DNA from 3 places in the Promicromonospora sp. NPDC019610 genome. Region 2 is predicted to be linked to each of the others. Evidence: riboswitches for the same ligand, from Rfam matches in the RefSeq annotation. Region 2 holds a riboswitch; each other region holds the start of a gene.
The links. A riboswitch is a leader RNA that binds a small molecule or an ion and turns the genes downstream of it on or off. The one in region 2 is predicted to bind S-adenosylmethionine.
Positions count from the first base shown of each region.

Region 1: it holds a riboswitch for S-adenosylmethionine, as region 2 does, so the genes downstream of both, ACH45N_RS11250 (LLM class flavin-dependent oxidoreductase) here and ACH45N_RS01420 (methylenetetrahydrofolate reductase) in region 2, are expected to answer to the same signal.
Region 3: it holds a riboswitch for S-adenosylmethionine, as region 2 does, so the genes downstream of both, ACH45N_RS02555 (aminotransferase class V-fold PLP-dependent enzyme) here and ACH45N_RS01420 (methylenetetrahydrofolate reductase) in region 2, are expected to answer to the same signal.

Region 1 covers NZ_JBIRXX010000001.1:2,522,589-2,528,136, forward strand. The annotation lists gene ACH45N_RS11245 (GH92 family glycosyl hydrolase) at 1-2,240, shown strand, start outside; SAM riboswitch class IV at 2,714-2,825, shown strand; gene ACH45N_RS11250 (LLM class flavin-dependent oxidoreductase) at 3,207-4,367, shown strand; gene ACH45N_RS11255 (rhodanese-like domain-containing protein) at 4,406-4,897, shown strand; gene ACH45N_RS11260 (GNAT family N-acetyltransferase) at 4,894-5,517, shown strand; gene ACH45N_RS11265 (O-acetylhomoserine aminocarboxypropyltransferase/cysteine synthase family protein) at 5,514-5,548, shown strand, end outside.
Region 2 covers NZ_JBIRXX010000001.1:322,436-327,983, forward strand. The annotation lists gene ACH45N_RS01400 (hypothetical protein) at 1-311, shown strand, start outside; gene ACH45N_RS01405 (extracellular solute-binding protein) at 533-1,777, shown strand; gene ACH45N_RS01410 (carbohydrate ABC transporter permease) at 1,848-2,723, shown strand; gene ACH45N_RS01415 (carbohydrate ABC transporter permease) at 2,723-3,646, shown strand; SAM riboswitch class I at 3,741-3,857, shown strand; gene ACH45N_RS01420 (methylenetetrahydrofolate reductase) at 3,862-4,806, shown strand; gene ACH45N_RS01425 (N-acetylmuramoyl-L-alanine amidase) at 5,259-5,548, shown strand, end outside.
Region 3 covers NZ_JBIRXX010000001.1:586,878-592,425, forward strand. The annotation lists gene ACH45N_RS02540 (glycoside hydrolase family 3 N-terminal domain-containing protein) at 1-1,109, shown strand, start outside; gene ACH45N_RS02545 (O-succinylhomoserine sulfhydrylase) at 1,158-2,423, opposite strand; gene ACH45N_RS02550 (rhodanese-like domain-containing protein) at 2,420-2,869, opposite strand; SAM riboswitch class IV at 3,137-3,251, shown strand; gene ACH45N_RS02555 (aminotransferase class V-fold PLP-dependent enzyme) at 3,283-4,701, shown strand; gene ACH45N_RS02560 (hypothetical protein) at 4,705-5,301, opposite strand; gene ACH45N_RS02565 (amidase) at 5,458-5,548, opposite strand, start outside.

The DNA of each region.
Region 1 (5,548 bases), 2.2 Mb from region 2:
CGGGTCGCACCGTCGAGGTGCGCGTGGCGACGTCGTACATCAGCGAGGAGCTGGCCTGGCTCGCGCTGGAGCGCGAGGTGTCCGGGACGTTCGAGGAGGTCGCCGACGCCGCCCGCGCGCAGTGGGAGGAGCGCCTCGGCGTGCTCGACGTCGAGGGCGCCTCCGAGGAGCAGCAGGTCACGCTGTACTCGAACCTGTACCGGCTCAACCTGTACCCGTCGTCGTACACCGAGGTCGGGGCCGACGGCGCGCCCGTGCACGCCTCGCCCGTGCTCGACGGCGCCCCGGTGGTGCCCGGCGAGATGTTCGTCAACCACGGGTTCTGGGACACCTACCGCACCTGCTGGCCGGCCTACGCGCTGCTGTACCCGGAGGTCGCGGGCCGGCTCGCCGACGGGTTCGTGCAGCAGTACCGGGAGGGCGGCTGGGTCGCCCGCTGGTCGTCGCCCGGCTACGCGGACCTGATGACGGGCACGTCGTCCGACGTCGCCTTCGCCGATCTGTACCTGCGCGGCGTGGACCTGCCCGACCCGCTCGTGACCTACGACGCCGGGCTGCGCAACGCCACGGCGCTGCCCACCCGGTCCGGCGTCGGGCGCAAGGGCCAGGACTTCGCCCTCACGCACGGCTGGGTGCCGCGGGACGTCGAGGAGTCGGTGTCGTGGAGCCTGGAGGGCTACATCAACGACGCCGGGCTGGCCCGGATGGCGCAGGCGCTCGCGGAGGCCCCCGGGACCCCGGACGAGCGCCGTCGTTCCCTGCGCGACGAGGCCGCCTACCTGCGGCAGAGCGCGCTCGGGTACGTGCACCTCTTCGACGCCGCCACGGGATTCTTCCGCGGCCGCGCCCGGGACGGTGCCTTCGACCCGGCCCCGTTCGACCCGGACGCGTGGGGCGGCGACTACACCGAGTCCGACGCCTGGAACTTCCTGTTCCACCCCGTGCACGACGGTGCGGGGCTGGCCGCCCTGCACGGCGGGCGCGCCGGGCTGGAGCGGCTGCTGGAGCGGTTCTTCGCCGCGCCCGAGCGGGCCGACAAGCCCGGCAGCTACGGCACCCCGATCCACGAGATGTTCGAGGCGCGTGACGTGCGCCTGGGCCAGCTCGGGCAGTCGAACCAGGTGTCGCACCACATCGCCTGGACGTGGTCGGTCGCCGGGCGGCCGGACCGCACCCAGGAGGTCGTGCGCGAGATCCTGACGCGGCTGTGGACCGGCAACGACATCGGGCAGGGGTACCACGGCGACGAGGACAACGGCGAGATGTCGGCCTGGTACGTGCTGGCCGCCCTCGGGCTGTACCCGCTGGAGATCGGCTCACCGCGCTGGGCGGTCACGTCGCCGCTGTTCGACCGGGCGGTGGTGCACCGGCCCGACGGTGACCTCGTGATCGAGGCGCCGGGTGCGGCCGAGCGGGTGTACGTGGCGGGGCTCGAGGTGTCGGCTGGTGCTGGTGCTGGTGCTGGTGCTGGTGCTGGTGCTGGTGCTGGTGCTGGCCGGGTCGTGGTCGAGCCGTCGGTCGACAACGCCGACCTCGTCGGGGGAGCGACCCTCCGCTTCGCCCTGTCGGACGTGCCGACGCGCTGGGGTGTGCCCGCGGACGACGGCGAGCCGGCTGCTGCGGGTGCGGGTGCCGCGGTTGGTGCCGGCGCACCCGGTGCCGCTGGCGCAGGTACAGGCACCGACTCCGCGGGTGTCGCCGGCGCCGCCGTCGTCGGAGCTGATGCTGCCGGTGCGCTCCGGCCGGCGTCCGACCGGCCGTGGCGGCGTGCCGACGGCGGCTGGCGCGGCGCCGAGGGCGACGTCCTGCCGCACCTGACCGACGGCGACCTCACGACGTCGGCGGAGGTGGACGGCACCCTTGAGTGGGTGCCCGCAGCAGACGCCCCGGCAGGCGCGGTGCTGCGCGCCTACACGCTGACCTCGGGCCCGTCCCCCGAGACGGCGGCCTCGGAGTCGGCGGCGGCCTCGGAGTCGGCGGCGGCCTCGGAGTCGGCGGCGGCCTCGGAGTCGGCGGTGGCAGCGGCGTCGGCGGACGGAGCGGGGACGGGGCAGCCGCCGTCTGCCTGGCGACTGGTCGCGGCCGACGGCCGGGTACTCGACGAGCGGTCCGGCGAGGAGTGGCGCTGGCCCGGCCAGCTGCGTCCCTTCGTGCTCGACGAGCCCGTTCCGCTGACCGCCGTCCGGCTGGAGCTCGCCGAGCCGGCCGCCCTGGCCCAGATTGAACTCCTCCTGGACTAGCCGCACGCCGGAGTGCGCTTCTGCCCCGTCATTGCGCCCGAAACCAGCCTGGTTCCGGGCCCAATGACGGGGTAGAAGCGCACCTCCGTTCGGTACCCTCCCGCCTTCCGTGTGCTCCCGCCTTCCGTGCCCTCCGGCCTACCGCGCCCTCCGGCGTCGATGAGATCGGTCGGTTGCCTTGAAATCGGTCGGTTGCGTCGAGATCGGTCGATCGACCGACCGGTCTCGAGGCAACGGACCGAACTCATGGAGCGGCCACCGCAGCCGCCCGCCGCGCAGCCCGCCTGCCGCGCAGCCCGCCCGCCGCGCAGCCCGCCCGCCGCGCGCCCCGCCCGCTCCACGCCGGAGCCCCCAGGTCCCGGGATGTGAGATCTGGGCAAGGATCATTGACTTCTATGGGTTCCATTCGTATCTTCTGTGACATCGAGACCAACCGCACTTATCCGATCGGAGAGATGTAGAAAGCCTCGACAGGTCATGAGTTCCGACGCGAAGCCCCGGCTGGTCGGACGGCAACCCCCCGCGCGGGTGGGTGCCCCGGGTGAGGACCAGGTCCACCGCCGCCGGCGGATGACAACACGCGTCGCTCGCCGCTGGGCGAGCAGGTGAGGAGAACGACGATGACCCGGAGCGCTGCCCCCGCCGTCCACGTGTCCCTGCCGACCCGGAACGTCACCGTGCGGGCTGGTGCTGCCCCGCGCGAGCACATGTGTTGTCGCTGACCCCGACAGCCCCGACGCGCTGACCGGCCGCCACAGGCGCCACCGGCCCGCCGCCCGGACCTCCTCTCGGCGTCGCACGCCGAGCCCCGGCCGCCTCCGGCCCTCACGTCCCTGACCGGACGCCTCACTCCTGCCCTCTGGCAGCCACGCTCCCGGGCGACCCCTGGACGCCGTCGCGCACCCTGCGCGCCGGCCGGGTCCCCCGGGCGCCGTCGCGCAGCCGCAGCCCGAACGGAGCCCCGCCGTGCCGTACCCGTCGCAGCCCACGTCCCTCGCCTCCACCTCCTCCCGTCCCGTCGTGCTCGGCGTGGACCTCACCTCCGCCGGAGCCCGTCCGGGCGCGCACCGTGCACGCGGCCCGGTCGCGCCGCGCCCGTTCGACGGCGAGCGGTTCCTGCACCTCGTGCGGACCGCCGACCGCGGCCTGCTCGACTTCGTCAGCCTCGACGAGGGCTTCCTGCTCCACCCGGGCCGCAGCCAGGTCACGGGGCGGCTGGACACGGCCGTCGCGGCGGCCCGGGCCGCGCGGGTCACGACCGGCATCGGGCTGGTCGCCGCCGTCGACACGGTGCACGTCGAGGCGGCCCACGCCGCCGTCGCGCTGAGCAGCATCGACCGCGCGAGCAGCGGCCGGGCCGGCTGGCAGGCCGTGCGGCAGAGCAAGCTCCCCGAGGCGGACGACGCGTGGGCCGGCCGGGTCGAGCTGGGCATCCGCTCCGTGACCCAGGTGTGGACGGGCCGTCCCGGCAGCGGGGCGGGCGCGGTCGAGCTCGACGCCGAGGGCCGGTTCCGCGTGGACCACGACGGCATCCGGTTCGCCGTCCGGGGCCGCCCGGCCGCCGGCACGGACGACGCCCTGCCGCAGACGCCCCCGCCCGTCGTCGTCCGCGTGCGCTCCGAGGCGAGCGCGGCGCTCGCCGGCCGTACCGCCGACGTCGCGCGGATCACCGTCACCGACGCCGCGCACGCGGTGCGGCTGCGCCGGCTCGTGCGGGACTCAGCGCTGTCCGCCGGGCGCGACCCCGAGGAGCTGCGCGTGCTCGCCGAGGTCTACGTGGTGCTCGCGCAGGAGCGGGCCAGTGCGCGCGCACGCCTCGAGCTCGTCGAGGCCCTGGAGGGCACGGCGGTCATGGGCGACGGGCTGGTCGTCGCCGACACGCCCGACGAGCTCGCGACCCTGATCGCCGACTGGACCACCGTCGGCGCCGTCGACGGGTTCCTGCTGCGGCCGTCGTCGCTGAGCTCCGACCTCGACACGATCACCGACCACCTGGTGCCCGCGCTCCAGCACGCGGGCCTGTTCCGCACCGAGCGGACGGCGACCACGCTGCGCGGCTCGCTCGGGCTGTCGGACGCCGAGGCCGCCGAGCGGGCGCTGCCCACGGGCCGGCTCCTGAGCGCCTGACCATCCGACGAACCACGCACCACCCGGAGGAGACCACCATGACCACCCCTGAGCCGCAGACCCCCGAGCTGCACACCCCCGAGCCGCAGACCCCCGAGCCGCAGACCCCCGAGCCGCAGACCCCCGAGCTGCAGACCCCCGCAGCCGCGGGCGCCAAGGTCGCCGCCGGCGCCCTGCTGATCGACGTCCGCTCGGCCGCGGGCCGCGCCTCGGCGGGCGAGATCCCGGGCGCCACGCTCGCCGACCGCACCAACCTGGACGCGCTGTTCGGGCCGTCCGACCACCCCGCGATCACCCTCGACACGCCCGTCGTGGTCGTGTGCGGCTCGGTCAACGGCTCCGGCCCCGTCGCCGAGGCGCTCGCGGCCCGCGGCTACACGAACGTGTCGCACGTCGACGGCGGGTTCCCCGCGTGGAAGGAGGCCGGGCTGCCCGCGACGGAAGCGGCAGACCAGCCGGCGACCGAGGCGGACCAGCCCGCGACCGCCGGGGCAGACCAGCCCGCGGCGGCGCCGAGCGCGGCGCCATGACGATCGCGCACGACGTCCGGGCGGCAGGTTCGGGCAGCGGCACGGTCGGCGGCACGGCGAGCGTCGTGGTCCGGCGGGTGCGGGACGACGAGCACCGGGCCGTCGCCGAGGTGCTCGTGACCGCCTACACGCACGACTTCGAGATCAGCGACAGCTACCGTCACTCGCTCGGGGCGGTCAGCCGCTGGGCGAGCGAGCACGAGGTCTGGGTCGCGGTACCGGCCGGCGAGGCGGGTGCGGGCGACGCCACGCGGGTGCTGGGTGTCGTCGTCACCCCGGCGCTCGGCGGGCCGGCGCTGTCGGCGCTCGCCCAGGACGGCGAGCTCGACTTCCGCCTGCTCGCCACGCACCCCGACGCCCGCGGGGGCGGCGTGGGCGAGACGCTCGTGCGGCACGTGATCGGGCTCGCGCGCGACCGCGGCGCCCGCCGGGTCGTCATGAACTCCGGCGACCAGATGCGTGCGGCCCACCGCCTCTACGAGCGGCTCGGCTTCGGGCGCCTTCCCGAGCGCGAGACGCGCGTCGTCGAGACGAAGCAGGGGCCGACGCGCCTGCTCGCCTTCGGCCTCGACATCGCCGACACCGACGCCCCGGCCGACACGCGGGACGGTCGGCCATGACCGGCTTCGCCACCCGGCAGGTGCACGCGCG
Region 2 (5,548 bases):
CGTCACAGGCCACCGACGGGCGTCCCGCACGGATCAACGCCACCGCGAAGGTGCTGCGGGTCGCCGATGACGGCTCCGTCTCGTGGCTGCGGCTTCGTTCGACCCCGGCGATCCTCTCCTTCGACCCCGACGGTCCGAACGAGCCCGAGCGGCCCGTCTTCGTGCGGGACCTGAAGTTCGGGTCCGACGGCCGCCTCTCCACCGTCGTCGAGTCGCGCAAGGGCTGGTGGAAGGTCACGTACCCGGGAACGTCCAAGTACGCGGACACCGTGGGCTGGATCGGGCAGGGCGACGTCGGCTGCGGCTGCTGACCGCACGTGGCCGACGGCGGGAGGTCCCGCGTCGGCTCGAAAGACCGCCAGGAGAAGGGCCGCAGCCGCACGCTGCGGCCCTTCTTGCTGCCCCTCGGTTGCCCCAGGGGCAGGTCTGGAAACGCTGTGTCACCCGTGTGTCACAGGTTTGTTAGAACCATTGACAGATTCCGACCCGAGTGAAAACGTGACCTGCACCACCACGAAGGAGAGGGACGGCAATGGCGCAGTACAAGAGGCTTGGCGGGATCATGGCGATCACGCTCGCCGCTACGACCGGACTGACGGCCTGCGGGTTCGGCGGGTCCAGCGGGGAGGCGACCGGCGACGGGACGACTCTCGACCTGCTCGTGCCCAGCTACTCCGACGCCACCCAGGGAAACTGGGACGACGTGATCGCCGGGTTCGAGGAGGCCAACCCCGACATCGACGTCAAGCTGCAGGTCGAGTCCTGGGACAACCTCGAGTCCGTCATCGCCACCAAGATCCAGGGCGGCGACGCACCCGACATCTACAACGGCGGCCCCTTCGCCGGCTTCGCCGCGGACGAGCTGCTGTACCCGGTCGAGGAGGTCACCTCCGAGGAGACCTACGCCGACTTCCAGCCCACGTTCCTGGAGAACGCCCAGGTCGACGGCACCACCTACGGCCTCCCGTTCATCGCCTCCGCCCGCGCGCTGTTCGTCAACGACGCGCTCCTGGAGGAGGCCGGCGCCGAGGTCCCCACCACCTGGGACGAGCTGCTCGAGTCCGCCAAGAAGGTCTCGGAGCTCGGCGGCGGCGTGGCCGGCTACGGCATGCCGCTCGGTTCGGAGGAGGCACAGGCCGAGGCGGCGGTGTGGCTGTGGGGCGGCGGCGGCACCTTCGGCGACGCCGAGGCCATCACGATCGACACCCCCGAGAACCTCCCGGGTGCCGAGTTCGCCAAGAAGATGATCGACGAGGGCGCCACGCAGGCCGACGCCGGCGCGACGGACCGCAGCCCGCTGTTCGACATCTTCGTCCAGGGCAAGATCGGCATGCAGATCGGTCTGCCGCCGAGCGTCGGGCAGATCGAGTCCGACAACCCGGACCTGGAGTACTCCATCCACCCCATCCCCACCGAGGACGGCTCGCCGTTCACGCTGGGTGTGGCGGACCACCTCATGGCGTTCCAGAACGACGGCGACAAGCAGGAGGCCATCACCGCGTTCTTCGACTACTTCTACTCCGCCGACGTCTACGTGCCGTGGGTCCAGGCCGAGGGCTTCCTGCCCACCACCCTCTCGGGCTCCGAGCAGCTCGCCGGCGAGGAGGCGCTCGCGCCGTTCCTCGAGGTGCTGCCCGACGCGCAGTTCTACCCGAGCACCAACCCCGACTGGCAGGCCGCGGACTCCGCGTTCAAGGCGCTCTTCGGCCAGCTCGACGGGAAGAAGTCGGCCCAGGACGTCCTGACCGAGATCCAGGCACAGGTCGACGCGGGCTGACGCCCCACCGACCGCCGTGCCCGGCACGGCTGACCACACGCAACGCCGAACCGAAAGCACGGGGAACTTGGTGAAGGACCTGATGAAGGCCCTGCCGTGGATCGGGCCCGCGGTCGCACTCATTGCGGCCGTGGTCCTGTTCCCGGTCGGCCTGATGTTCTGGAACTCGACACGCGACATCAGCCAGAGCGGCCTGGACGACGGGGGAGTGGGCCTCGCGAACTTCGCGACGGTCATCGGCTTCCAGTACTTCTGGCCGATCCTCGGCCGCACGGTCGTGTGGGTGGTCGTCGTCGTCGCCTGCACCCTCATCGGGTCGCTGGCGCTCGCGGCACTGCTGAACAAGGCGTTCCCCGGCCGCCGGCTGGTGCGGATGGCCGTCATCGTGCCGTGGGCCTCCAGCGTCGTCATGACGACGCTGGTGGTGCACTACGGCCTGGAGCCGTACTTCGGCATCATCAACTCGTTCCTGGTGGACGTCGGCCTGATCAGCACGCCGGAGGGCTACGGCTGGACCCGACACCCCGGCACCGCGTTCGCGTGGGCCATGGCGGTCGCCGTGTTCGTGTCGCTGCCGTTCACCACCTACACGGTGCTCGCCGGGCTCCAGACGGTGCCCGGCGAGACCGTGGAGGCCGCGCGGATCGACGGCGCCAGCGGGGCGCGCACCTACTTCAGCGTGGTGCTGCCGCAGCTGCGGGGTGCCATCTCGGTGGCGGTGCTGATCAACATCATCAACGTGTTCAACTCGCTGCCGATCCTGCGCGTCATGACGGGGTCCATCCCCGGCTACGACGCCGACACCGTCATGACGATGATCTTCAAGTACATGCAGAACCAGCGGCAGATCGACCTGGCCAGCGCGTTGTCCGTCATCGCGTTCCTGGTGGTCATCGCCATCGTCGCCGTCTACGTGCGGGTCGTCCGCCCCCTGGAGGAGGTCTGATGACCGCGATCACCGACCCGGGGACCACCGCGCGCGACGCGGCCCGGCCGCCGTCGGACAACCGGCGGCGGGTGCGGAAGTACACGACGGATCAGGTGCCGCTCGGGTCGCTGCTGCTCCGGCTGCTCGCCGGGCTCGTGGTGCTGGTGGTCTTCCTGCTGCCGTACCTGATCATGTTCTTCGGCTCCGTGAAGACCAAGGCCGAGATCAGGTCGGTCGACCCCACCTACTTCCCCACGGAGTGGCACTGGGACAACTACGTCACCATGTGGTCCACGCCCGAGACGCCGCTGGCGCAGAACCTGATCTCCACCCTGGTGATCTCGTTGTGCGCCACGCTGCTCGTGCTGGCCGTGGCGCTGCCCGCCGCCTACTACACGGCGCGGTTCCGGTTCACGGGCCGGCTCTTCTTCCTGTTCCTCGTGATCGTGACCCAGATGGTGCAGCCCGCCGTGCTGACGTCGGGCCTGTTCCGGCAGTTCATCGCCATCGGCATCCTCGACACGTGGGTCGCGATGATCCTGGTCAACGCCGCGTTCAACCTGTCGTTCGCGGTCTGGATCATGCACAGCTTCTTCGCGGGCATCCCGAAGGAGGTCGACGAGGCGGCGCAGCTCGACGGCGCCGGCACGTTCGCCGTCCTGACGAAGATCAACCTGCCGCTCGTCTGGCCGGGCATCGTGACGGCGGTCGTGTTCACGTTCGTCGCCTCCTGGAACGAGTTCGCGGCCTCGCTGGTGCTGCTGACGACGGCGGGCAACCAGCCGCTCTCCGTGGCGCTCACCAAGTTCGTGGGCCAGTACGAGACGTCCTGGCAGTACGTGTTCGGGGTGTCCGTCGTGGCGATCGTGCCTGTGGTGATCCTGTTCATGATCATCGAGAAGCGCCTGGTGGGCGGCCTGGTGGCCGGGTCGGTGAAGTAGCCGGCGGGCCCGGTCCACACACCGTGGACCGGGCCGTCTCGACCCCCGGACGAATTCTGTCCCAGTGCTGGACGGTCGCTTAGCATGGTGGCGAACCCCATCCAGAGCGGTCGAGAGTCCTGGCTCCCTGACACCGCAGCAACCTGCCGACCTTCCGCCGCGTCGCCGCGGCACGAGGGACGCAAGGTGCTCACGCCAGGTTCGATGGAGCAGCCATGGTCGCCGAGGTACACCCGCACCGCCCCACGGTGTCGTTCGAGTTGATGCCCCCGCGTCGGCCCGACGCCGCGCCCAACTTCTGGGAGACGGCGCAGCGGCTCGTGGCGGCCCGCCCGGACTTCGTCTCGGTGACGTACGGGGCGGCCGGCGGCGACCGGGCGACCGCGCGCGAGGTGCTCGCCACGCTGCTGCGCGGTACGCCCGTGCTGCCGGTGGCCCACCTGACCTGTGTGGGCGCGTCCCGCGAGGACGTGTCCGCGGTGATCGAGGAGTTCCTCGAGGCCGGGGTGCGGTCCTTCCTCGCCCTGCGCGGCGACCCGCCGCGCGACGAGCCGGACTGGCGCCCGCCGTCCGACGGCGTGCGCTCCAGCGTGGACCTCGTGCGGCTGCTGCGGCAGGTGGAGGAGCGGCGGTGCGCCGCCGACGTCAGCACCGCGCTGCGCTCGGCCGCCCGGCCGCTGGCCATCGCCGTCGCGACGTTCCCGGACGGCAACCCCGGGGCCGGCACCACGCGCGAGCAGGAGGTGCGCCGGCTGCTGGAGAAGCAGGAGGCGGGCGCGAGCTTCGCGATCACCCAGTTCTTCTACCGCGCGGACTCGTACACCGGGTTCGTCGAGGCGGCCCGCACCGCGGGCGTGACCATCCCGATCCTGGCCGGCATCCTGCCGACGACGGAGGCGCGCCGGCTGCGCCGCGTCGAGGAGCTCACCGGGGTGGCGGCGCCCGCCGACCTCCTGCGCGACCTCGACCGGCTCACCGCACCCGACGGCGCCGTCGACGCCGAGGCCCAGCACGCGCACGGCATCGAGTACTCCGCGGCGCTCGCGCGCGAGGTGCTCGACGCCGGCGCGCCCGGCGTGCACGTGTACACGTTCAACAAGCACCGCCCGGCCCTGGACCTCCTGGACCGCGTCGGCCTGACGGGCCGCGCCGCCGCCTAACCCCTCCCCCTTCGTTGAGTGCTGGCTATTTGTTGCTTTTCGCGCCCGAAACCAACAAATAGCCAGCACTCAACGGGTCGGGGTGGGGCATCTTGGGTCTGGGATGGGGCGGATGTGATGTACCCGGTGGGCAGGGTGGCGGCCGATACTACGGATGAAAATCGGCACGTCACAGCGCGACCGAACCGTGGAGGCCCCACCGTGCACGAACACGACCACAGCTCCACCGACTGCAGCCCCGACAGCCACGCCGCGTTCGGGCGGCGTGACCTCCTGCGCGGCGCCGTCGTCCTCGGCATCGGTGCCGCGGGCGCGACGATCGCCGCGCCCGCCGTCGCCGCGCCCACTCCGGCCGGGAGCGCGCCTGCCGGGAACGCGCCCGGCGCCGCCCCGACGCCCCGCCGTCCCTGGCCCCCGACCCCGAGGCGCCCGCGGACGCGCCGCCCGGCGCCGTGGCCGGGGTCGAGGTGGCCGCGCCGGCCATCGCGAGCTGCGCCACCTGGGGCGCCGCGGCGGCTCGCGGGACCATCGACACCGTCTCGGCCAACCCGAACAAGATCCTGATCCATCACACCGCGTCGGCCAACGTCACCGACTACTCGCAGGCCGCCGGGTACCAGATCGCCCGCGACATCCAGCAGTGGCACTTCGCCAACGGCTGGGTGGACACCGGGCAGCACCTCACGGTGAGCCGCGGCGGGTACGTCATGGAGGGCCGCCACGGCTCGTTGTCGCGGCTGCA
Region 3 (5,548 bases), 260 kb from region 2:
CGGACGACTCCCCGACCACCGACCAGATCGTCACCGGCGTGAACGCGGGCATCGACATGTTCATGGAGCCGTCGCAGTTCGAGCGCTTCCACACGCGGCTGCTCGCGGCGGTCCAGGAGGGGCGTGTCAGCGAGAAGCGCATCGACGACGCCGTGTCCCGGATCCTCACCGCCAAGTTCGAGCTGGGGCTGTTCGAGGAGCCGTTCGCGGACCGGTCGAACGCCGACGACATCGGCTCGGCGGAGCACCGGGCGATCGCCCGCAAGGCCGTCGCCGAGTCGCAGGTGCTGCTCAAGAACAGCCACCGCGCCCTGCCGCTGGACGACGACGAGAGCATCTACGTCGCGGGCCGCAACGCCGACGACCTGGGCAACCAGGCCGGCGGCTGGACCGGCACGTGGCAGGGCTTCTCGGGCGACGTCACGCCGGGCACCACGATCCTGGAGGGCATCGAGGCCGCGGCCGGCGACGTCACGTTCAGCGAGGACGCCTCCGCGCCGACCGACGGCGCCGACGTCGGCATCGTCGTCGTCGGCGAGACACCGTACGCCGAGGGTTTCGGCGACGTCGGCGGGCCCGAGTGGGCCTGGGACCCCGCCGACGGCGGGGTGCCCCGCGAGGAGAAGTCGATGTCGCTGCAGCCCGGCGACGCCGCGGTCGTGGAGAAGGTCTGCGCCGAGATCAGGACCTGCGTGGTCCTGGTGGTCTCGGGGCGGCCGCAGGTGCTCACCGACCAGCTCCGGTCGATCGACGCGCTGGTCGCGTCGTGGCTGCCGGGCACGGAGGGCGCCGGCGTCGCGGACGTGCTGTTCGGCGACCGGAGGTTCACGGGCAAGCTGCCCGTCTCGTGGCCCCGGTCCGCCGACGACCCGGTGGTGAACGTCGGGGACAAGCACTACGACCCGCTGTTCCCGTTCGGCTGGGGCCTGTCCACGGGCGGCCGCACGTCGCACCACGACGAGCAGCGGCTCGCGCTGCAGACGGAGGTGCTCGACCCGGCCACCGGTGTCCCGCCGGCGGCGTCCCGGGCGATCGCGACGTCGGACGTGGCGCTCCTGGAGGGCCACGAGGCCCAGGCGACCCGGATCCTCACCCGGGCCGGGAGCTGACGAGGCGTCGAGGCCCGGCGGTCGCGCCGACCGCCGGACCTCGACGGCCTACCCCGCCGAGGCCAGCGCCTGCTCGACGTCCTCGATGATGTCCTGGACGTCCTCCAGGCCCACCGAGAGGCGAACGGTCGTCTCCGCGATGCCCACGGCGGCCCGGCCGGGCGCGCCCAGCTTGCGGTGCGTGGTCGTCGCGGGGTGGGTGATCAGGGACTTCGCGTCGCCGAGGTTGTTCGAGATGTCGACCAGCCGCAGGGCGTCGAGGAACGCGAACGTGTGCCGCTTCGCGGCGTCGTCGTCCGTGCCCTCGGGGACCGCCAGGTCGAACGTCACGACGGTGCCGCCCCCGCTCATCTGCGACCGTGCCAGGTCGGCCTGCGGGTGGGAGTCGAGGAACGGGTAGCGCACGGTGCCCACGGCGGGCAGCTCCTCCAGGGCCTGCGCGACGGCGAGGGCGCTCGCGCTCTGGGCGGCGACGCGCACCGGCAGCGTCTCCAGGCCCTTGAGCAGGGTCCACGCGTTGAACGGCGCCAGCGACGGCCCGGTGTTGCGGATGAACGTCTGCACGGGGCCCGTGATGTACTCCGTGGAACCGAGGATCGCGCCGCCCAGCACGCGGCCCTGACCGTCGATGTGCTTGGTCGCCGAGTAGACGACCACGTCGGCGCCCAGCTCGAGCGGCTTCTGCAGCAGCGGGGTGGCGAACACATTGTCCAGCACCACGACCGCCCCGGCGGCGTGCGCCAGGTCCACGACGGCGCGGACGTCCACGATGTCCTGCATCGGGTTCGAGGGCGTCTCGAAGAACACCACGTCCGCGGGCGTCGAGAGCGCGTCCTCCCACTGGGACAGCACGTGCCCGTCCACGTAGTCGGTGCGCACGCCCCACTTCTTGAAGATCTCCTCGAAGATCACCACGCTGGACCCGAACAGCGCCCGGGCGGCCACGATCCGGGAGCCGGAGCTCACGAGAGCGGCCAGCGACGTGAACACCGCGGACATGCCGGTGGCGGTCGCGTAGCAGGCGTCGGCGCCCTCGAGCTGGCGCAGACGCTCCTCGAAGGTGTGCACCGTCGGGTTGCCGTAGCGCGAGTAGACGAACCGGTCGACGTCGCCCTTGAACGCGGCCTCGGCCTCCGCGGCGTTGTCGTAGACGTAGCCCTGCGTGAGGAACAGCGCCTCGCTCGTCTCCTGGAACTCGCTGCGCTGGTGGCCGCCGCGCACGGCGAGCGTCGCCGGGCGGACGCCGTCGGGCAGCGGCTTGCGGCCGGAACCGCCGGGGTTCGCGCCGGGCGGGAACGCGCCGGTGACGGTCACGCGGGGCCCGCCGTCCACGGCAGGCCGGCGACCTTCCAGCCCTGCTGGTCCCGGACGCCGTCGGCCCCGGGCGCACCCTCGAAACCCTCCAGCACGTTGTACGACGGCGCGATGCCCGACGCCGTGGCGAGCCGCGCCGCCGCGATCGAGCGCTGGCCGGAGCGGCACAGGAAGACGAGGGGCCCGTCGGTCACGCCGGCCGCCCGGAGCTCCTCCAGGAACCGCGGGTTGGGCACGCCGCCGGCCCGCACCCACTCGGAGAACACGGGCTGCTTCTCCAGCGACGCCGTGTCCGGGATGCCGATCGTGCGCCACTCGCCCTCGGTACGGACGTCCACGAGCGTGGCGTCCGGGTCGCCGGCGAGCAGGTCCCAGGCCTGCTGAGGCGTGATGTCGCCGGCGTAGCCGTCGGCCGGTCGTGCTTCGACGCGCGCGGGATCGCTCATGATGCTCCTCCATCGGTCGTGGCGGTAGCACCCTCGTCCGTCCTCCGCTGCTGCGGGGAACGCTGGGTTGCTGCGGCGTCGTCGTGCCACGTCACTCGGCCGCTCGGGATGGTCGTTGCCCACCCTACGACATGGTGTCCGGTGGGTGGAACAGTGTCTCGACAGGCAACCCGAGTAAAACAGTAGGGAACGAGCCGACCGGATCGTGGGACCAGCATCTGAGACATGCGTTGACAGGTGTTTTGCCCGCAGCACAGGATGGCCGCAGGTCATGAGCGCCAGCGTCAAGCCCCGGCTCGCTGGCCGGCAACCCTCCCTCCGCGGTGGGGTGCCCCGGGTGACGACCAGGCCGCGCGCAGTCCGCGTGCGGCAAGCGCGGGGGAACCTCCCCCAGGACTGTGCTGGAGGACGCCATGTCTGCTCCCACCCTCAGCCGTGCCACCACGGTGACCGGCCTCGCCCCGCTGCGCCCCGTCGTCGGCGGCGGGACGCTCGTCCCCCTCGTGGACGGCACGCAGGTCTCGTACGCGAACCTCGACGTCGCCGCGTCGGCCCCGGCCCTGCAAGCCGTCGCCGACCGGGTCACCCAGGTGCTGCCGCTGTACGCCAGCGTGCACCGCGGCGCCGGCTACCTCTCCCAGGTGAGCACGGCGCTCTACGAGACCGCGCGCCGCACCATCGGCGCGTTCGTCGGCGCCCGCGAGGACGACCTGACGATCATCACCCGGAACACCACCGACTCGCTCAACCTCCTCGCCGGCTGCGTCCCCGCCCAGCCCGACGGCGAGCCCGGCCGCGTGCTGGTGCTCGACGTGGAGCACCACGCGAACCTGCTGCCCTGGCAGCGCACGACCGGCGCGACCGTGCTGACCGGCGGTGCCACCGTGGCCGAGACCATCGCCCAGATCCGGGAGGAGCTGGCCGACACCGCGGCGGACCGCCCGTACGCCCTCCTGGCCCTGACCGGCGCCTCGAACGTGACCGGCGAGTCCCTCCCGATCGCCGAGATCGTCGCCGTCGCCCACGAGTTCGGCGCGCGCGTGGTGCTCGACGGCGCCCAGCTCGTGCCGCACCGCCGCATCTCGCTGGAGTCCACCGGCGTGGACTACCTCGCCTTCTCCGGGCACAAGACCTACGCCCCGTTCGGCGCCGGCGTGCTGGTGGGCCACCGCGACTGGCTCGACCAGGGCACGCCCTACCTCGCGGGCGGCGGCGCCGTCCGGCGCGTGCGCGTGAGCGGCACCGACTGGCACGAGGGGCCCGCCCGCCACGAGGCCGGCTCGCCCAACGTGATCGGCGCGGTGGCGCTCGCGGCGGCCTGCGAGGAGCTGGCAGCGCTCGACCCGGCCGAGGTCGTCGCGCACGAGAACGCCCTGCGCCGCCGGCTCGTGTCGGGGCTGGAGGCGATCGACCGCGTCGAGGTCGTGCGGGTCTGGGCCGACGCCGTCGACCCGGTCGGCGTCGTCACCTTCACCGTGACCGGGTACGACCCGGGCCTCGTCGCCGCGTACCTGTCCGCGGAGCACGGCATCGGCGTCCGGGACGGCCGCTTCTGCGCGCACCCGCTCCTCGGCCGGCTCGGCTTCGACGCCGGCGCGGTGCGTGCGTCGGTCGGCGTCGGCACCGCGGGCGAGGAGATCGAGCGGCTGATCGCCGCCGTCGGCCGCCTGGTCGACGAGGGTCCGCAGGCCGGGTACGACGTCGTCGACGGGCTGTGGGTCGTGACCGACGACCCGCGTCCGGTGCCCGAGGGCTCCGGCCTCGCGGGCCTGCTGGCGACGGCCGCCCTGGGCTTCGACGAGGCCTTCGGCTGCCTCCCGGACGAGGACTGACGGCTACAGCGCCAGCGCCACGCAGATGCCGCCCATCGTGAGGTCCAGGCCGATGCACCACAGCGCGAGCGAACGGTTCACCACCACGTCGCGGCGGTAGTGCACCACGTCCCACCCGGCGTGCGCGGCGAGGGCGAGGCCCGCGAGGGCCAGCCCGAGACGCGGCTCCAGGAACAGGGCCGCCGTCGCGACCCCGAAGAAGCCGGCCATCGCGGCGGCCTGCGGCCACGTCGCCCGACGTCCGCGGGCCAGCCCGATGCCGGCCAGGACCAGCCCCACCAGGACGAACGCGATCCAGCGCGGCGTGTCCAGCAGCTCGGACGCGACGGGGATCGCGGACGCCAGGAGGGCGACGAGCCAGGCCGTCCAGCGGACGCCGGTGACGGCGGCGGCCAGGTAGCACAGCGTCGCGACGCCGATCGCGGTGGTCGGGTCCTCGGCGACGGCGTCCTGCCAGGTGCCGCCCACGATCGCCGTCCCGCCCACCAGCAGGGCGAAGCCCGTCAGCACACCCAGCACGATCCAGGCGGTGTTGGTGGGCCAGGTCCCGGTCCACCGGCTCGGCCGCGCGGGGGCGGTCGTCTCGAACGTCTCGGCCATGGCTCCGTCCTCCCTGTCCCGGCGCGTCGGCACCGTCGCGTCCAGATACCCGCTAGGGGTACCCAACCACGCGCAGCCAGGGACGCGGAACCAGATTCGGCCACCACCGAAGGGTCAGACGTACAGGTCCCTCCGGGGACCCGTACGTCTGACCCGTCAGAGCGGGAAGGCGCGCGGGCGGGGGATCGCCGCCTCGATCTGCGCCGCCAGCGCCAGCAGCGTGAGCTCACCGCCCGGCCGGCCGACG